Regions from separate parts of the Rhodococcus sp. NBC_00294 genome, predicted to be linked through region 1. Evidence: predicted binding sites of a transcription regulator. Region 1 holds the regulator's gene; each other region holds the start of a gene.
What was found. The regulator LexA, encoded in region 1, represses DNA repair genes until DNA is damaged. The targets are predictions, from matches to a motif close to CGAACANNTGTTCG.
Positions count from the first base shown of each region.

Region 2: the regulator LexA is predicted to act here: its motif matches at 2,703-2,716, upstream of OHB23_RS18905 (CoA transferase subunit A).
Region 3: the regulator LexA is predicted to act here: its motif matches at 2,218-2,231, upstream of OHB23_RS01825 (HNH endonuclease signature motif containing protein).
Region 4: the regulator LexA is predicted to act here: its motif matches at 2,899-2,912, upstream of OHB23_RS19535 (HNH endonuclease signature motif containing protein).

Region 1 covers NZ_CP108043.1:2,934,931-2,939,821, forward strand. The annotation lists gene OHB23_RS13770 (acyl-CoA dehydrogenase family protein) at 1-787, shown strand, start outside; gene lexA (transcriptional repressor LexA) at 849-1,631, opposite strand; gene OHB23_RS13780 (hypothetical protein) at 1,895-2,311, shown strand; gene nrdR (transcriptional regulator NrdR) at 2,424-2,921, shown strand; gene hrpA (ATP-dependent RNA helicase HrpA) at 2,923-4,891, opposite strand, start outside.
Region 2 covers NZ_CP108043.1:4,050,596-4,055,486, forward strand. The annotation lists gene OHB23_RS18885 (class F sortase) at 1-82, opposite strand, end outside; gene OHB23_RS18890 (ice-binding family protein) at 84-1,082, opposite strand; gene OHB23_RS18895 (hypothetical protein) at 1,079-1,348, opposite strand; gene OHB23_RS18900 (IclR family transcriptional regulator) at 1,794-2,546, opposite strand; gene OHB23_RS18905 (CoA transferase subunit A) at 2,740-3,504, shown strand; gene OHB23_RS18910 (3-oxoacid CoA-transferase subunit B) at 3,501-4,166, shown strand; gene OHB23_RS18915 (NAD(P)-dependent alcohol dehydrogenase) at 4,184-4,891, opposite strand, start outside.
Region 3 covers NZ_CP108043.1:401,989-406,879, forward strand. The annotation lists gene OHB23_RS01810 (acyltransferase family protein) at 1-52, shown strand, start outside; gene OHB23_RS01815 (cellulase family glycosylhydrolase) at 28-1,536, shown strand; gene OHB23_RS01820 (hypothetical protein) at 1,612-1,782, opposite strand; gene OHB23_RS01825 (HNH endonuclease signature motif containing protein) at 2,263-3,699, shown strand; gene OHB23_RS01830 (DUF72 domain-containing protein) at 3,666-4,505, opposite strand; gene OHB23_RS01835 (DUF6226 family protein) at 4,581-4,891, opposite strand, start outside.
Region 4 covers NZ_CP108043.1:4,171,742-4,176,632, reverse strand. The annotation lists gene OHB23_RS19540 (cellulase family glycosylhydrolase) at 195-1,262, shown strand; gene OHB23_RS19535 (HNH endonuclease signature motif containing protein) at 1,325-2,878, opposite strand; gene OHB23_RS19530 (hypothetical protein) at 3,286-3,525, opposite strand; gene OHB23_RS19525 (lipase family protein) at 3,599-4,744, shown strand; gene OHB23_RS19520 (response regulator transcription factor) at 4,804-4,891, shown strand, end outside.

The DNA of each region.
Region 1 (4,891 bases):
GCTGATCACCGCGATCGCGATGACCGAGCCGGGCACGGGCAGTGACCTGCAGGGCATCAAGACCAAGGCCGTCCGTGACGGTGACGACTGGGTGCTCAACGGCTCCAAGACGTTCATCACCAACGGCATCAACGCCGATATCGTCATCGTGGTGGCGTGCACCGATCCGGAGAAGGGCGCGCAGGGCTTCAGCCTGTTCGTCGTCGAGCGCGACATGCCGGGCTTCGAGCGCGGCCGCAACCTCGACAAGATCGGTATGAAGGCGCAGGACACCGCGGAGCTCAGCTTCACCGACGTCCGCATCCCTGCCGCCAACATGCTCGGTCAGGAGGGTATGGGCTTCATCTACCTGATGCAGAACCTGCCGCAGGAGCGCCTGTCGATCGCCGTCGTCGCGGCTGCCGCGATGGAGTCCGCGCTCGCGATGACGATCCAGTACTGCAAGGACCGCAAGGCGTTCGGCAAGCCGATCGGCAAGTTCCAGAACACGCGATTCGTGCTGGCGGAGTGCGCGACCGAGACGACTGCCGTCCGCATCATGGTGGACAAGTACATCGAGCAGCTCAACGCGAACGAGCTGTCGGTCCAGGAAGCCGCCATGGCGAAGTGGTGGACCACCGAGAACCAGGTCAAGCTCATCGACCGGTGCCTGCAGCTGCACGGTGGCTACGGCTACATGAAGGAGTACCCGATCGCCAAGGCGTACATGGACTCCCGCGTGCAGACCATCTACGGCGGCACGACGGAGATCATGAAGGAGATCATCGGTCGCGGTCTGGACCTGTAGGAACCTCGAACACGACGACGCCGGCGCTGGAAATCCAGCGCCGGCGTTCGTGTGTCCGGAATCAGAGCTTGCGCATCACGGTGACGACCTTGCCCAGCACCACGGCGTCGTTCCCGGGAATGGGCTCGAACAGGTCGTTGTGGGGGAGCAGCCAGACGTCCCCACCAGTCCGCTTGAACGTCTTGACGGTGGCCTCTCCGTCGATCATTGCGGCGACGATGTCCCCGTTGTCGGCCACGTTCTGCTGACGCACGACCACCCAGTCACCGTCGCAGATGGCGGCGTCGATCATCGACTCACCGACGACGCGGAGAAGGAACAGCGAGCCGGACCCGACGAGCTCGCGCGGAAGCGGGAACACGTCCTCGACGGCCTGCTCCGCGAGAATCGGACCACCCGCGGCGATACGTCCCAGGACGGGGACGAAGGTCGGTGCGGGCAGGCGATCGTCGTCCGACGACGGTGTGTCCGCGCTGTCGAGGTGATTCGTGGTGTCCGCGGCGACGAGATCGTCCTGCGCGACGGCAGAGACCTCTTCGGGGCGCCCGTTCTCGCCCGGCAGACGCACGTCGACGGCGCGGGGACGGTTGGGGTCGCGGCGCAGGAACCCCTTGCGTTCGAGGGTGCGCAGTTGATGCGCGACCGACGAGGTGGACGTCAATCCGACGGCGTCACCGATCTCCCGGATGCTCGGCGGATAGCCGCGCTCGACGACCGACGCACGGATCACCTCGAGCACTCGCCGCTGACGTTCGGTGAGACCGGACTCGGTGTCGGCGGTCGTGGCCGAGCCGGTCGCTGACGCGCGCCCGCCGACCGTGCCGGATGAGCTGTCGTCCTTCATCGAGATACCTCCATCGGTAGCAGTGGACGTGGGGCAGGTGGTGCTGGTGTCACGTCCGTTGTGCGTGTGTCGAACCTAAACCGAAACGGGACTCGGATCAAACACCTGTTCGAAGCGTGTCGCGTGTTCGATGCACTTTGTCGGACCGGACTGCTATACATCGAACATGCGTTCATTCGAACGCGTGGGCGAATGTGTTGTTCGAACACCTCGGTGCATCGGCGACGCGGACGGCCACCGGCTATCCACGAGGAGTGGTTGCAATGACTCGAAGTGACCTGCTGACTGTCGGCACCGCACGTTCCATCGACATGCATGCACCCGTCCGCACGCGCTGGACCTGCGACGACGATTCCTACTGGGGTATGGCCGACCGCGCGGCCGGGTCCACGACGACCGACGTGCGCGAGCGCACCACGGTCCGCCGCAGCCCCGCTCCGCGCGACTCCCGCCGCCCCGACGGCGGCACTGTCGACTACCGTCGCCGCTCGAACGGTGTCTCGCAGGTCGAACACCGCACTCGTCGGGGACACGGATTCGCGACGCCCATCGCTGTGGCGCTGATCACAGCAGTGTCCGTTCTGGGGCTGGTGGGGTTGGCGAACATGCGCTCCGCCGACGTCCCGGCACAGCCGTCCATCTCGGAGCAGGTGGAGATGGGCGTCGTCTCCGGACGCTGACACCGGCCGGACACGCCCCCGGGGCCGCGGAAGGCCCTCCCGGTACGCTGGACACACCGAGAGCCGCCGTGGCGCTCGGGAAATGCCCGAGCCATCGAGGGGTCTCTGTCCGATGCACTGCCCGTTCTGCCGTCACCCCGACTCGCGCGTCGTCGATTCGCGCGAAGCGGAGGAGGGCCAGGCGATCCGGCGGCGTCGTTCCTGCCCCGAGTGCGGTCGACGCTTCACCACGGTGGAGACAGCAGTGCTCTCCGTCGTGAAACGCAGTGGCGTGAGTGAGCCGTTCAGTCGCGAGAAGGTGGTCAAGGGAGTCCGTCGGGCCTGCCAGGGCCGCCAGGTCGACAACGACGCGCTCGTCCTCCTCGCCCAGCAGGTCGAGGACACGGTGCGGGCTTCCGGGTCGGCCGAGATCCCCAGCAACGAGGTAGGGCTCGCCATCCTCGGGCCACTGCGCGATCTCGACGAGGTGGCCTACCTCCGATTCGCCTCCGTCTACCGCTCGTTCAGCAGTGCGGACGACTTCGAGCGCGAGATCGAGGACCTTCGTCGCCACCGTGCCGAGCACGATGCCGCCCCCGCCCAGGACGCGGAGCCCGCCGCTCAGCGGTGAGTCAGCGCCGCACCGCACGTCGGACGTCGTCGATGGCCTTGCGCACCCGCTTCTCGCTCACCGGGTACAGCGTTCCCAGGGTCTGAGCGAACAGGTTGACCCTCAGCTCCTCGATCATCCAGGCGATCTCCCGCACGGCATCGCTGCGGCCCACCGAGTCCGGTACCGACCCGAGCAGGGCGTCGTAGTCCGCATAGACGCGGTCCAGCACGTCCATCCCCGCCGCGTCGCGGCGAGCGCTGGACGGGAATGCGCGAAGTCGGCGCTCGGCCGCCTCGAGGTAGCGCGGAAGGTGTGGCAGGTGAGCTTCGCCGGTCTCGAAGACGTATCCGGGGAAGATCAGCCCGTCCAGCTGCTGGCGCACGTCGTCCGCGGCATCTCCCGTCGCGTCGTCGAGTGCGAGGCGGACCCTCGTCGCGGCACCGAGAGATGGTTCCGCCACCCGGAGCACCGCGGCCGTCCGGCCGGCGAGCTCGCCCCGGACCGCCTTCTCCAGCACCGCATACGCCTCGGGCGTGGACACCGGGCCGCCGTGCTTCATCATGAGCTCGTCGGCCGCGAGGGTGCGGCAGTCCTCGACGAACGCCTCGATGCTTCCGTGCGGATTCTGCCCCAGCGCGAGCCGCTGAGCCGGGGAGCGTCCGGTGAGCAGGTTCTTCGTCGACAATGGGATGGCGTCGAGCAGGAGGCGTCGGGTGCCCTCGCGCATCGCTGCTCGCTGCTCGGCGGCGGTGCCCAGGACACGAACGGCGACCCCGCCCTTCTCGGGAACCAGGGCGGGATACCCGGTCACCCTCTGCGAGTTGACCGTTCGGGTGACGGTGGGCTCGAGTGTGCCGATGGTCTCGGACGTCCACCGTGTCACCGGGGCCTTCTCCGAGTCCTTGGCGGCGACGCCGACCGCAGCGGCCGCGGCAGCACCGAGTCGGGTGCGCAAGGCGGAGAGGGACGTGTCCTTGTCCAGTCGACGGCCGCGATCGTCGACCACCACGAACGTCATCTTCAGGTGGCGGGGCAGCGCGGACGGGTCGAAATCCGACGGTGCGATCGGCACGGCGCCCATGCGGGTGAGTTCACGCGACAGTGCGACCAGTAGTGGTTCCGTCCTCGGTCGCATCGCCGCGACGGCGGCCACCGCGTGGTCGGGCGCTGGGACGACGTTGCGGCGCAACTCCTTCGGAAGAGTCTTGATCAGGGCCGTCACCAACTCGACGCGCATGCCGGGGACGAGCCAATCGAATCCGACGTCGGCGACGCGGGGGAGGAGGGCGATGGGAATGGTGATGGTGACGCCGTCGTCCTCCTTGCCCGGCTCGAACTGGTAGGTCAGGGGGAACTGCGCCTCGCCCTGACGCCAGGCGTCGGGGTAGTCGCCCTCGACGACCGCGGCGGCGTCCGGGTTGACGACGGTGGCGCGGTCGAAGTCGAGCAGGTCCGGCGTCGTGCGGGACGCCTTCTTCCACCACCGGTCGAAGTGACGGGCCGACACCACGGTCGCAGGTACACGCTCGTCGTAGAAAGCGAAGAGGGTGTCGTCGTCGACGACGATGTCGCGTCGGCGGGCGCGCGACTCCAGTTCCTCGGCGTCGCTGCGCATCTCCTGGTTCGCGTGGAAGAAGCGGTGGTGCGTCCGCCACTCGCCCTGTACGAGAGCGTGGCGGATGAACAAGTCGCGAGACACCTCGGCATCGATACCGCTGAAGGTGACGGGCCGACGGGCGGCGAGAGGAATGCCGTACAGCGTGACGCGTTCGTAGGCCATCGCCACTTCGCGCTTCGTCGACCAGTGCGGCTCCGAGTACTGGCGTTTGATCAGGTGCGGGGCCAGCTTCTCGGCCCACTCGGGCTCGATGCGCGCACCCATCCGGGCCCAGAGTCGGCTGGTCTCCACGAGTTCGGCCGCCATGATCCAGCGCGGCGGCTTGCGGAACAGGCTCGAACCGGGGAAGACGGCGAAGGTCGACCCACGT
Region 2 (4,891 bases), 1.1 Mb from region 1:
AGCATCCGGAGATCAGCGCCAGCGTGAGCAGCACCGCAGCGCACAGTGAGCGCGCCGCGGTAATGGCGGAACGTGATGCCATGTCAGCTCTTTCGACGACGCAGCACCAGTGCCGACCCGATGATCGCCGCGGCCGCGAGGCCGATCGACACGGGCTGCCGATGGTCGGCCGACCGGACGGTGCTGCCGTCACCCGTGTCGACGCCACCACCCGGGACCTGAGTGATCTGGCTGCCCGGCGAGTACCGGCCCGGCGCGTCCGGACCCGTGGGGACACCGGGGGTTCCGGGAGTGTTCGGGGTTCCGGGAGTGTTCGGGGTTCCGGGAGTGTTCGGGGTTCCGGGAGTGTTCGGGGTTCCGGGAGTGTTCGGATTTCCGGGCGTGTTCGGGGTTCCCGGCGTACCGGGAGTGTCCGAGGTGGGCGGGACCGCCGGTGCGGTGGGCACCGACGAGGTGGGCGGTGTACCCGGCAACCCCGGAAGACCCGGGATGGTGATCACGGGCGGGACACCGGGGATCGACGGCAGTCCCGGGATCGACGGGATCGGAATCACGATGGGAGGCACCACGACTCCCCCGTCGCCGACCGGGGTGGTGGTCGTCCGCGGGGAGCAGTCGTTCGCCGTGATCACGTTGTCGTCCAGGGTGACCGCGCCGTTGCGCGCCAACACACGTCCGGAGACGGTCGCACCGTTCTGGACGCTGATCGAGGTGAGCGCCAGTACCGTTCCGACGAACGTCGTGGAGGTACCGATGGTCGCCGAGCTGCCCACCTGCCAGAAGACGTTGCAGGGATTCACGTTGATCAGTGCCACTCTGCTGCCGGACCCCGTGATCAATGTGGACGGTGCCTGAAAGACGAAGACGGCGTCGGGATCCGATCCACCGTCCAACGTGACGGTGCCGTTCAGGGCCAGTGCGCTGGAAGCCTTGTAGACCCCCGGGGCGAGGGTGCTGCCGGTGATGTCGGCAGCGACGTTCGCCGAGATCGGCTCCGCACTCGCCTGGTCGCATGCCGTGGTGAGGTCCGACTGCGCCTGCAGCGCAACCGCATTGGCGGCATGGATCGTGCCGTTGTTCACGAGACCGGGCGGAAACCCCGTGACGGCCGCGGTCGGACTGGTTCCGAGTCACCCGAGATGACCGACGGGCCGGTGTTGGTCACGCCCGCACCGGCCAGGACCGCGTAACTGGCAGCGGTGCCGAGTCCCACCGGAGTGGCGGCGTCGGCGGTGCTCGCGCCGACGATCATCAGAGCCGCCGTGGCGACGGCGACGGTACCCAGTGCGGGGAGGCGGCCTCGCTTCGCGGCGTCGAAGGGAGAGCGGTCGAGGTGTGTCCTGATCATGCGGTTCCTTGCGCGATGTGGTGAATGTGCCGCATCCCTGATGCAGCACATGTGGTGCGCAGACTCTGTCCCCGACGACGCAGAGCGGTGCGATGACGCCCCGGCGACGTCGGCGCGTCGATGACCGTCCGAGAAGACGACCACGGCGCCGAGATGTGGCGGGGGCAGGTGTGAGATCGAGCCGACTCCGTCGAATGCGACGTAGATTTACGGCATAAATGAGAGTGAACAGGACGATAACGGTAATGTCAATGCATGCCGGAATTGCGACATTCTGTCGAGTCCGGACAATCACGTGATGGACGACTGACACCTCTGTGCGACAACGATTCTCGGACTCTGATGTCGACATCGATACGATATCGGGCATGCATTCACGATATAACGGATGAATAACTTGGATGTACCGCCTCAGTTCTGTCCGACCGGCCGCATCGACCTCCGATCACCGCAGACGCGAGGTCAACGCGTGTGCGGCCCGCAGCAGCTGTTCGCCGAGAACAGGGCGCCGGACATCGTCGAAACGGCCGGCGACGCCCGTCAGACTCAGCGCCCACGCCGGGGCGTCGCGGCGATCGAACACCGCGGCCCCGAGACCCCAGCTACCTTCCACCAACAACCCGGGATTCACCGAGTATCCCTGCACCAGAACTTGTTCCACCCGTTCGGCGATCTCGCGCGGCGCGTGACGTTCTCCCCAGCCGCCGAGCTCTGCACGGTCGAGGTACTCCACCCGCTCACGTTCGGGCAGGTGCGCGAGGATCACCAACCCGGCGGACGCGACTCCGAGGGGCATGCGCAGGCCGACGTGCAGGACGTGCGAGCGCAGCGGGAAACTGCCCTCCTCGCTCGCGATGCAGACCGTCTCGTCGCCCCGACGTGCCGACAGGAAGGCGCTCTCCCCCGTCGTTCGGGCCAGATCGCGCAGGATGTCTCCCGCGCTCGACGTGATGTCGTACCGCTCCGCTGCCATCGATCCGAGAAGGAAGGTCTCGGGCCCCAGCGCCCACCGGCCCGACTCGTGCCGATCGACGAAGCCCTCCGCCGCCAACGCGGTGACCATCCGGTGCACGGTGGGCCGCGCCAACCCGGCGGTCCTGGCGATGTCGGTGGTCGACGCGCCGTCCGGCTCGTGATCACCGACGGCACGCATCACGGCCGCGACTCGCGCGATGACCGACCTCGCTGCCTCCGCCATCACCACAGTCTAGGGCTCGCGGGGTGTCCACTCAGTGAACACCGAGCCGCCGATCGTTCCACGAGTCGAGCAGTTCGCCGTCCGGACCCCGTATCGCCTGCGAAGACGCCGTGGTCCTGATCGAATGCAGAGAGTGCGCACGTCCACTCACCGGACCGTACATCTGATCAGTACTCGATCTCAGGAGGAACTCGTGGCCACCGAAGTCCTGTCCACCCCCGCCGACGCGATACGCGGCGTCACGGACGGCGCCACCCTGGCCGTCGGCGGCTTCGGGCTCTGCGGCATCCCGGACGCACTGATCGACGCCCTCGCCGCCACCGACGTCACCGATCTGGAGGTCTTCTCCAACAACTGCGGAGTGGACGACCATGGCCTCGGCATCCTGCTCGCAGCGCACCGAATCCGTCGCGTCACCGCGTCCTACGTCGGCGAGAACAAGGAATTCGCCCGGCAGTACCTGTCCGGCGAGCTCGAGGTCGAGCTCACTCCCCAGGGCACTCTCGCCGAACGACTACGCGCCGGGGGCGCGGGCATCCCGGCGTTCTTCACCCCGGCCGGTGTCGGCAGCCCCATCGCCGACGGCGGGCTCCCGTGGCGCTACGCCGCCGACGGATCCGTCGCACTCGCGTCCCCTCCGAAGGAGACCCGCGTCTTCGGCGACAAGCGGTACGTCCTCGAGGAGGGCATCCGCGCCGACTTCGCGCTCGTGCACGCGCACCTGGGTGACACCGACGGAAACCTCGTCTTCGACAAGGCAGCCATGAACTTCAACCCGCTCGCCGCCATGGCCGGCCGCATCACCGTCGCTCAGGTCGAGCATCTCGTGCAGCCGGGCGAGATCGACCCGGCGCACGTGCACCTGCCCGGCGTGTTCGTCCAGCGCATCGTGGAGACCGGCCCACAGACACCCCGCATCGAGAAGCGCACCACCCGACCCGCAGGAGACGCACGATGAGCACCGACACCGGATGGACCCGCGAGAACATGGCTCGGCGCGCGGCGGCCGAACTGCGCGACGGTGATTACGTGAACCTCGGCATCGGGCTGCCCACACTGATTCCCGGCTTCCTCGATCCCGCGATCCGCGTCACGCTGCACTCCGAAAACGGCATCCTCGGTACCGGCCCCTACCCCACCGAGGACGAGGTCGACGCGAATCTCATCAACGCCGGCAAGGAAACCGTCACCACCCTGCCCGGCGCGGCGTTCTTCGACTCCGCGCTGTCCTTCGGCATGATCCGCGGCAGCCACATCGACACCGCCGTCCTCGGCGGCATGCAGGTCTCGGCGACCGGCGACCTCGCCAACTGGATGGTCCCGGGAAAGATGGTCAAGGGCATGGGCGGCGCCATGGACCTCGTCCACGGCGCCGCGCGCGTCATCGTCGTCATGGAGCACACCGATCGGGACGGCAACCCCAAGATCGTCGACGCGTGCACGCTCCCCCTCACCGGTCAGGCCGTCGTCGACCGTGTCATCACCGACTACGCCGTCATCGACGTCGTCGGCGACGGCACCCTGGTCCTGCGGGAGACCGCGCCCGGTGTCACGGCGGCGCAGGTACACGACGCCACCGGCGCCACCCTCACCGACGCCGACGACCTCGTCACGCACTGACCGGCGGCGGGCCGTTCTCACGGCGTGAGGATGGCCCGCCCTCGCACCGTGCCCGCGTCCAGATCGTCGATGGCGCTCTGGAAGTCGTCGAGTGCGTACTTCGCGGTGTGCAGAACGACGGACCCGCGTGCCGCGAGAGCCATGAGGTCGCACAGGTCGTTGTAGGACCCGACCAGGTTGCCGATGACGTTGATCTCCGACGACACGATGTCGATTGTCGGCACGTCGATGTTCTCGCCGTATCCGACGACGTGGTAATTGCCCGCCTGCCGCAACATCGCGATGCCCTCCGCCGTCGCGCCGCCTTCACCGACGAAATCGATGACCGCTTCGCCGCCCTGCCCGCCGGTGAGCTCGAGCACCTGCTCGATGTGGGTGCCGTCGGCGACGACGCCGTGATCCGCCCCGATGGACAGGGCCAGCTTCACCGCGTCGGCGTTACGGTCGACGACCACGATCTCGGCCGCGGTCAGCGCCTTCAGCACCTGAATCCCGATGTGCCCCAGCCCGCCTGCGCCGATCACCACGACGCGGTCGCGGGGAGTCAGATGCCGGGAAGCCTTCGACGCGGCGTGATAAGCCGTCAGTCCGGCATCGGCGAGGGCAGCCACGTCCGCCGGCTCCAGCGAGTCGTCCAGCTTCACCACACTGCGTGCCGACGTCTTCAGGTACTCCGCGTAGCCACCGTTCGTGTCGATGCCGGGGAACTGGTTGATCTCGCAGTG
Region 3 (4,891 bases), 2.1 Mb from region 1:
CTACCTGGTGGAACGACCGATGATGCGATGGCGAGCCGGACGTACCACGTGAACCGACGGGGGTTCCTCGTGCTCGCGGCCGCGGCAGTGGCGGCGGCGTGCACGCGGGACCGGAGTGCGCCGCCCGTGCCCGAGGAACTCCAGGCGCCTCCCCGGGTACTCGGCTACTCCACCGGATCGTCCATCCTGTGGGCCGACGACGCGGACGTCTCCCGGACGATGGCCGCGGTCCGCGACGGCGGGGCGACATCGGTTCGTATCGACATCTCGTGGCGCTTCGCCGAACCTGCTCGGGGTCAGTACGACTGGCGACCCTCCGATCGGGTGGTCGACGCTGCCAGGGCGGCCGGCCTGGACGTGGTGGCCACGCTGACCACGACACCGGCGTGGGCGGCCATCGGGTTCTCCGACCTCGCCGCAGCGGCTCCCCGGAACCCGCAGGAGTACGGCGCGTTCGCGGGCGTCGTCGCCGATCGGTATCGCGGGCGGGTGTCGACCTACGAGATCTGGAACGAGCCGAACGGCCGACTGTTCTTCTGGCCGAACCCCGACCCCGCCCGGTACACCGCCATGCTGCGGTCCGCCTTCACCGCCGTCACCGCGTCCGATCCCGACGCCGTCGTCGTGGCCGGGGCACTGGGCAACACGGACACCACCGACGGCCGGATGGACTCGAACGAGTTCCTCGTGTCTATGTACGACGCCGGTGCGGCCGGGTCGTTCCACGCGCTCTCGTACCACGCGTACGACTACGGCACCACCCTCGCCGACGCCGGCCTGTACCCCAATTCCGCTGTGCAGCAGATCATCAGGATGCGGCAGACGATGGTGGCGCACGGGGATGCGGCGGCACGCATCTGGATCACCGAGTACGGCGCGCCCGACACCGGCGTGGACGCGGACACGCAGGCGCGGCTCATCGTGGAGTCGGCGCAGCAGTGGGGCGAGGTGCCGTACGGCGGGCCGTTCTACGTCTACACCGTCCGTGACGGCGACAGCCTGTCCCCCGATCCCGAGGCGCGCTTCGGTGTGCTCGACGATGCCTTCGTACCCAAACCCGTCTACGGACAGTTGGCCGCACTGGCCGCGGCGGGGCTGCCCCAGCGCGACATCGCGAACCGGTTCGACGCCGCCGCACCCTTCGACTTGGGCGAGCCGTGGGGCCCGGTCTTCGCACTCCCCGCGGGCTCGGGCCGCCAGTACACCCACGGCAGCCTGTACTCGACTTCGAGCGGCTGGCTCACCTCGCCGCCGGCGGTCGCCGACATCGCCCGCACCACGGGGCTCGTTCCGGCGGGCCCGTTCCACGACGGATACCAGGACCTGCTGGCCGACGGCGGGTTCCGGGTGTTCTCCGATCCGCGGTTCGGCACGTGGGCCGTCGTCGGCGCGATCCTCGATCAGTGGCGGCCGGAGCTCGGGTTCCCGGTCACCGGGGAGTACGAGGCGCCCGACGGTCAGCGCGTCGTGGACTTCGAGTCCGGCCGCATCCTGTGGAACCCGACGGACGGGGCAGTGGTGGTGCGCGACCGGTGACGCGGCTGGGCGCGCTGCGCCGGGTTTCCGCTGACGTCGCCGTTGCTGGACATTGCGGCACCGTTTCACGGGCCGCTACTCGAGCGTGACGGGCGTCCGGGAATTGCGGTTCAGAGGCGTCTCCTCGCGCAGAATGCGAGCCCCGTCCTCGATGTCCGCATTGTGAATGGCACGGCCCATGACGACGCCGATGACCAGGGCTGCGACAACCCAGACGGCGCCGATGCCGTAGACGATCCACCACATCGCACGAGTGTGACACCGAAATTCGGAAATGTGACCAGAAATGGCAATAAAACCATTGAGAACGTTTCTCGGCGGGGTTCGAAGCGCCACCACGGGCGTCTTCGGTACGCAATCCGCACCACAGAGCCTGTCATTCGATCGGAGGACGGGGTCGACGACGCTTCCGTGCACTCTGCCTGTTCAGGCGTGTTTCGAGTTCTTCGACGCCGAGGACGAGTCGGATGAGATGACGGGATGACTTGCAGCGGAAACAGCGGATGGCCATACTTTCCGCATGGCCAGACGACGTTCGCGCATTGTTGCGCCCGATAAACCGACTCTCGGACAAGTCAGCTCCGTCGGTGTCAGTTTCGTCGCTTTTCTCGTTTTGCTGTTTCTCTGCATCAGCCACGGCCTTCTCTGAGTTTCAGCCCACTTGCGCGCATGTAGGTAGTTCGAACACATGTTCGATTTTGTCGGTGGGTCGCGGTACTGTGAGGCATGTTTTCGGGGGGAAACGCAGGGGATGGTCGTCGTGACGACGGCTCCATCGGTGACCCCGTTCTCGCTCAGCTCGTCGCTGCGCAGGAGGAGCTGACGCGCCGTATCGCGGCCTACGACACTCAGCACATCGGGACGGCCGACCGTCTCGCCCTTCTGGTGCGGGACGAGAAGGTGACGCGGTCGCGGCAGGCGCAGGCGCACGTGTGGCTGGCCGAGCTCGTCCAGCAGCGCGGCTTCGAGGAGACCGGAGCGCACAACGCCGATGCGCTGGCTCAACTCCTCACCATCGATCGCGCAGCCGCTGTGGCGCGACTGTCCGTGGCCGCCCAGCTCGGCAACAGGACCACCCTGCTCGGCGACGTCATGGAACCCGAGCTGCCCGCCACCGCTGCGGCGCTGCGCGAGGGTGCCATCGACCCGGCCCACGTGAAGGTGATCAGGAAGTTCGACAAGAACCTCCCTGCCGCTGTGGATGCAGACACCCGCGCCCACGCAGAGCGTCACCTGGCCGACGCGGCGCGCGAGGTGCGTCCCGCGGAGCTCACGGCTCTCGCCGAGCGCATCACCGCGCACATCGTCGAGGAAGGCGAGTTCGAGCTCCCGCCGGAGCGCGTCCGCAAGCGCGGCATCTTCATGGGCAAGCAGGACAGCGACGGGATGCGCAGCGGCAGGTTCGTTCTCGATCCCGAGACCGCGGCGTACTTCGACGCCTACAACAGCAAGTACGCGGCGCTCGGAGTGGGCAATCCCGAGGACACACGCGCGCCCGTCATCGGAGAACCGGACGACGAGACCCGCCAGCGCGACACCCGGACCACACCGCAACGACGGCACGACGCCCTCAAGCTGCTACTACGCGACACACTGTCCTCCGACGATCTCGGCAAGCACCGCGGTGTGCCGGTCAAGGTCATCATCGTCGCCCGTCTCGAGGACCTGATCCGAGGCACCGGACTGGCCACCACCGCAACGGGTTCCACCATGCCGATCCGCGACGTCATCCGCATGGGGTCGCACGCCGATCACTACCTCGCTGTCTTCGGCGACGACGACGGCAGGCCACTGCACTTCGGCCGCACCCGCCGCATCGCCAGTGAGGACCAGCGCCTCGTCCTCATGGCCACAGACCGCGGATGCACCGCACCGGGATGCGATCGCCCCGCCGTCGCCACGCAGGCGCACCACATCCACGAGTGGCAGGACGGCGGGCCCACCGACATCGAGTCGCTCACCTTCGTGTGCGACATGCACCATCCGATGGTCCATGACGGAGCACTCGGATGGTCCACCACCACAGCGCCGCCAGGCCATCCCTACGCCGGGCGCACTCTGTGGCACCCGCCTGCCCTCATCGACCCGTCGAGGACAGGCCGGGTGAACCACTATCACCACCCACAGGACTATCTGTGGGAGGACGACGAGCCGGCGGCCTGAGTCATCTCGATGAGTCGCAACGCATCCCACGGCGCGAAGCCCTTCGCGTCGTTGTCGAAGTAGACGTACACGTCTCGCTTCGCAGCGCGCCACTCACCGATGCGCTCGGCCCACCGGCCGAGCGCCTCGTCGGAGTACCCACTCGTGTACAGCTCGGTGTCGCCGTGCAGCCGGACGTAGACCACGTCGCTGGTCACCTCGGTGAGCATCGGGAACTTCCCGGCCGAGTCGGCCACGACGCACCCGATGCCCTGTGTCCGCATCAGCTCGTATGCCTCCGCTGAGTCGAAGCTCGGGTGCCGCACCTCGAGACAGTGTCGCAGCGGCCGGTCCTCGTCGACGTCCAGGAACACGCGGTCGTCGGCGAGCTTGTCGTCGTGCTTCTCCCCCAGCCGAGCGGCCTCCGTCGTCGACCGCGGCAGCAGCGCGAAGAAGTCGGCCATCCTCGTGGCGTCGAAACGGAACGTGGCCGGCAGCTGCCACAGGATCGGCCCGAGCCGTGGCCCCAGCGCGAGAACACCCGACGCGAAGAAATTGCCCAGCGCCGCGTCCACTCCGACGAGCTTCTTCATGTGCGTGACGAAGCGAGGCCCCTTCACCGCGAACACGAACCCGTCCGGCGTTTCGGCACGCCACCGCTGATAGCTCGACGGCCGTTGCAGGGAGTAGAACGAGCCGTTGATCTCGATGGAGGTCAGTGCACGGGAGGCGTACTCGAGCTCACGGCGCTGCGCCAGCCCCGCGGGGTAGAAGTCGCCCCGCCAGCCCGCGTAGCGCCAGCCGGAGATGCCGATGCGCAGTTCCATCGGCTACCTCCCGTCCTCTCGGCCTCCGTCAGCAGATACCCGCACACCTAGCTGCGACACATGGGCCTGGTGCGATCACTGGCGCGGTGGCCAGGCGGCCCAGCCGTCAGGCAGTGCACGGAGAATGGGATCCGCAGCGTCGAGACGCGCTGCGGGGATATCGCCGGCGCCGGTCCGCCCCGAGCTCGCGCCGTCGGGAAAGGTGAATGCGTACCCGACCATCGGACGGAGCCCGCGCTTCACACTCTCCTGATAGCTGCCGTTCACGACCGCGAACACCTGACGCTCGAGGCCGTCGGCTTCGTCCTGCCAGGTCGAGTCGCACGCGTCGCACCCGCAGCTCGGGAAGTAGAAATCGTGCAGCAGACCAGCGTGCATCCCGATCC
Region 4 (4,891 bases), 1.2 Mb from region 1:
TACTAATGCAGGCTTGTACGGGATCGAGCGATGTGGAGAATCATCGCAGCCGGAGCCTCGCCGGTGTCCGTTTTCGCTGGTACGCCCCGCGCGGCCGCCGCTGTTAGCCTGGGCCGGTGCTCACCGATCGGTCTGTTTCGCGTTCGAGGCCGACTCGGCGCGGAGCCGGTGCCGGGTTTCTCCGGCGATGCAGCGTGTCTGGTGCCGCTGTCCTTCTCGTTCTCGTCGGTGTGCCGGCACCGGCATCCGGCGCTCCGTCGGGCGAGGTACCGCGGTGTGTCGCGGAGTCCGACGGCGTCCGGGTGGGCGGATCACCCGGCGGCTCCTTCGGATTCCTGTCGGACGAGGACCTCGGACGCGAACTCGACATCGCGAAGAATGCGGGCATGTTCTCGGTCCGCATCGACATCGACTGGTCGGTGGTGGAGCCGCAGCCCGGTCGGCGCGACTGGTCGTCGACGGACAGAGTGGTCGACGCCATCGTCGCTCGGGGTATGTGCCCGTACGCCATCGTGACCTACGCACCTGCCTGGGCGCGTGTGGCGACGGCTCGGGATCAGCCCTACGCCCGGCCGGCGAGTCCGGACGCGTTCGCGGCCTTCGCGGCACTCGCCGCGGAGCGGTACCGCGACCGAATCGTGTTGTGGGAGGTGTGGAACGAGCCGAACATCACCACCTACTTCACGCCGCTGCCCGACCCGACGGTGTACGCGCTGATGCTGCGCGCGACGTACCGCGCCATCAAGAAGGTGCAACCGGAGGCGCTGGTGCTCGCCGGCGGTATGGCGCCCGCGGTGAACAACGGCACCAACATCTCGCCGACCGCTTTCCTCTCGTCGCTGTACACCCTCGGAGCGAATCGTTATTTCGATGCCTTCAACGTCCACCCGTACACGTGGCCGTTCCTTCCGAACGATCTGTCGACGGCGCCGTGGAACACGGCGATGGCGATGTGGTCGATGCACGATGTCATGAGCGCCGAGGGTGACGGCGACAAGCAGATCTGGATCACCGAGATGGGCGCCCCCACGGGAACGAACGCGAATGCCATGAGCGAGGAGGGGCAGGCCGAGTCCATCGGCATCATGCTCAATGCCCTTCTCGGCAATTCCTGGCTCGGGCCCGCGTACGTCTACAGCATGCGTGACTCGGGCAGCGACGAGTCCGACACGGAGCAGAATTTCGGAATGGTGCGCCGCGATTTCTCGCCCAAGCCTGCGCTCGCCGAGATCACGGAATTCACGGCGGAACATTCCGGCTGACGGTGCCAGGCCGGCGCAGTGTCGAACCTGAGGTCGCCCTCGGCTCACTGTCTCGGATTCGATCAGTCGTCCGGCGGCGGTGCGAGGTGCCGTTCGGGGAAGTTCAGGTGGTTCGGGATGCCGTGCCGACCCTCGTCGATGACGGCAGGCGGATGCCACAGCACTGTTCCCGGGTACGGATGACTCGGGGGAGCGGTGCTGGTGGCCCACTGGCCGGCACGTTCGCCGACGAGCGGATGGTGGACGTCGCACGCCAGCGCGAGATCGTCGATGTCGGTGAGGCCGCCCGCCGCCCAGTCGTCGACATGGTGGGCCTCGCACCGTGACGCGGGCGCCGAGCATCCCGGCCCGGTGCAGCCGCGGTCGCGGGCGAACAGGGCGAGCCGCTGGTCGGTGCTCGCGCACCGGCGGGCTCGGGCGAAGTGCAGCGTGCTGCCGGTGGCCCTGTCGAAGACGTGGAGGTAGTGGTGCGCCTCGGCCGCGAGCCTGACGACATCGGCCACCGGGACCGTGGATCCGGTGGCGGTGAGTCCGAGACCTGCTGCGGCGGTGAGCTGGTCGAGTGACACCGACACGACCACGGACAGGGGCAGACCACGATGCTGTCCGTGTCGACCCGAGGCCAGCACGTCCTTCAGGAGGTCGGTCAGTGCATCGTGATTGCGCTGGCCAGGGGTGCGGTGGTCCCACTCGGCCTCTCGGTCGTCCGACCCTTCCGCGCTGTCGGCCGGTTGTCCTGCGTCGCCGGACGGGACAGCGTCGGTGGGGGTCGTGTCATCGTTCGGGGGCGGGGCGTCGAGATCGACTGAACCGTCGGGAGCGTTCGTTCCGGGTGCCGCGAACTTGGCGAGGAACGCGTCGAGGAGGGCGCGCAGCACCGGGTCGACGCAGAAGCGGCCGGTCGACATCGAATCGGGACCCTGGGGGTCAATCTCGAAGAAGCGCTTCCTGGCGCGGTCGCGATCGTCGGGCTCCGCTCCGTCGGGATCGAGGTATTCGGTGAGGCGCGTCGCGATGGCCGTGAGCTCCTCCGGTCCGACCGTGCGCGCAAGGTCGGCGAGAGTCTGCTCGGCGGCGTCGCGCGTCTCGGCATCGACGGCGTGAGGGAGCTTCTTCAGGAACGAGCGGATGATCGAGACGTGTGCGTCGGCCAGCGCGCCGTCCCGCGCTGCCGCGGCCGTGTGGGTCAACGGCGGATCGAGCGTCTCACCCGTCATGGTCGTTCCGGTGCCGAGATCGCGTGCCACGGCAAGGCGGGATGCGGCGGCAGCCGTGGTGATGCGCAGCATGTGCGCCAGCGCGTGCGGAACACCGCTCGCGCCGATCGCACCGATCACAGAGTCGAATCCCGAGCCGGCCACCAGGCCGTTGAGCCAGGTGTGTGACGCGCCGGTGAGCAGGCGCCGGGTGTTCTCGGCCCCGCACACCAGCGCCAGTCGGTCCTCGCTGGTGAGCGTCGACGCGTCGAGCATGGCGATGCCCTCGACCGCGGAGCCGAGCTGGGCGAGTAGCGCGCACACGCGGGGATCGTCGACAGGTGCGGCCACAGCAGGCAGCGCGCCGACACGTCGGCCCATCTGCACCTGCCAGGCCGACCCTGGATCCCCCGATTCCACGACCTCAGACTACATGGATTAGAACATATGTTCGATAGTAGATGTCACCGAATGTGGACAGAAGACTGCCCACCGTTCACAGGTGAACGGTGGGCAGTCGTCGATGTGCGTCGGTGTCAGCGCGAACGGTAGCTGTGCGACATCTGGCGTCCCCGGAAGTCCAGGTCGCGTCCGCCGGACAACAGTGCGACCGCGAGTGCTGCCGCGCCGACGAGTGTCAGTGTGATCATCATGTGTTTCCTCCGATCGTGCTGAGGTCGGTTCCCCTGACCGGCCCCGGCGGGAGCGTGTCCCGCCGTGCTCCATGATTGCCCGCTGCGAGGTGGTTTCCACCGGAATGAGGGGCACCCCACGTGGTGCCGATCGGGGCGACGGCGGTCACAACTGAGTGTGACGCGAGGTCACGGCTACTCGCGTAGGCCGTCCGCCAGCTCGAAGACCCGGCCCACGTAGCGGGAGACGAAGACGTCGAGCGCGTGGTCGGACAACTCCAGGCACCCCACCCGTCGGAACCAGTGTTCGAGGTCCACCAGCTTGTCGCCGAGGGCCACTCGGTGGTCGTCGAGCGCCCGGAGCTCGTCCGCGACCGCGCGCAGCTCGAGCACCTTGTCGTTCACCGAACTCTGCGTCGCACCCACCTCGTCCATGACTGAAGAGCGTAGCCGTGATCGAACGTATGTTCTAGTCCGGAATCCGGTGCCGGAGCGGTACGGTGACGCCGTGCCGAACCGCTCCCGCCGCCTGCTGCGCGCCTTGGTGACCCTGACCGCCACGACGTCCGTCGCGCTGACCCTCACGGGTGTGGCGCAGGCGCAGGACCGTGATCCGGGCGCTCTCGTCGGATCGACGGCGTCACCGGCCCCGATTCCGGGAAGTGTCGACGCCCGGCGCATCACCTACTGGTCGGTGGGCTCGCAGAACGAGCCGGCCCTGAGTACCGGTGGCGTCTATCTGCCGCCCGGCGAGGCGCCCGAAGGTGGCTGGCCTGTCATCGCGTGGGCCCACGGCACGTCCGGGCTCGGCGACGACTGCGCTCCGTCGGTCGTCGGCCCCACGTTGCCGGACCGCGACTTCCCGTACCTCCAGACGTGGCTGAACCGCGGCTACGCGATCGTCGCCACGGACTACGTGGGACTCGGTACCCCCGGAGTGATGCCGTACCTGGACGGCAAGGTGCAGGCGCACAGCGTCGTCGACAGTGTCGCTGCTGCAAGGGAACTGGAGCCGACGCTGTCGAATCGCTGGGTCGCGATCGGCCAGTCCCAGGGCGGCGGCGCCGCGGTGACGACCGCGCGGTACGCCACCGAGTACGGCGGCGACGGCCTGGACTACCTCGGCGCCGTCGGGACCGGCGTGCCCGCCAACATCGAACTCGTTCTGCTTCCGCTCGGGCCCGGAGTCCCGCCCGTCGCGATTCCGGACGGTCTGACGTCGTACGTCTTCTACATCCTGGCGGGGTTGCGTGCCGCCCATCCCGAGATCGATCTGAACTCGTACCTGACTCCGCTCGGCCGGCAGTGGGTGGACACCGCCGAGACGCAGTGCGCGAACCCGTTCCACGATGCGGTGTCCGGGCTGCGACTCGGCGACATGTTCTCGCGGCCGTTGGCGCAGATCCCGAACGTGTACGGACTGCTGAACGACTACATGGGTGTGCCCACCTCCGGGTACGACCGTCCCGTCTTCATCGGCCAGGGTCTGCGGGACGTCGATGTGCCTGCACCGTCCGCCCTGTCGCTCGCGGCGGCCATGACGGCCAACGGCGAACCGCTGACCTTCCGGACCTACCCGGGCGACCACAGTCAGACGTTCCGTGACTCGCAGCCCGATGCGATCGCGTTCGTCGACCGGCTGTTCGGGCGCTGACACCGGCCGCCCCTGTGTCCTCTCAGCAGCGTCTCAGTCGTCGGGGCGACACTGTTCCCATGCGTGTACTGGTGACCGACGACGATCGTGCCGTCCGAGAATCGCTGCGACGGTCGTTGACGTTCAACGGGTACACCGTGGACCTGG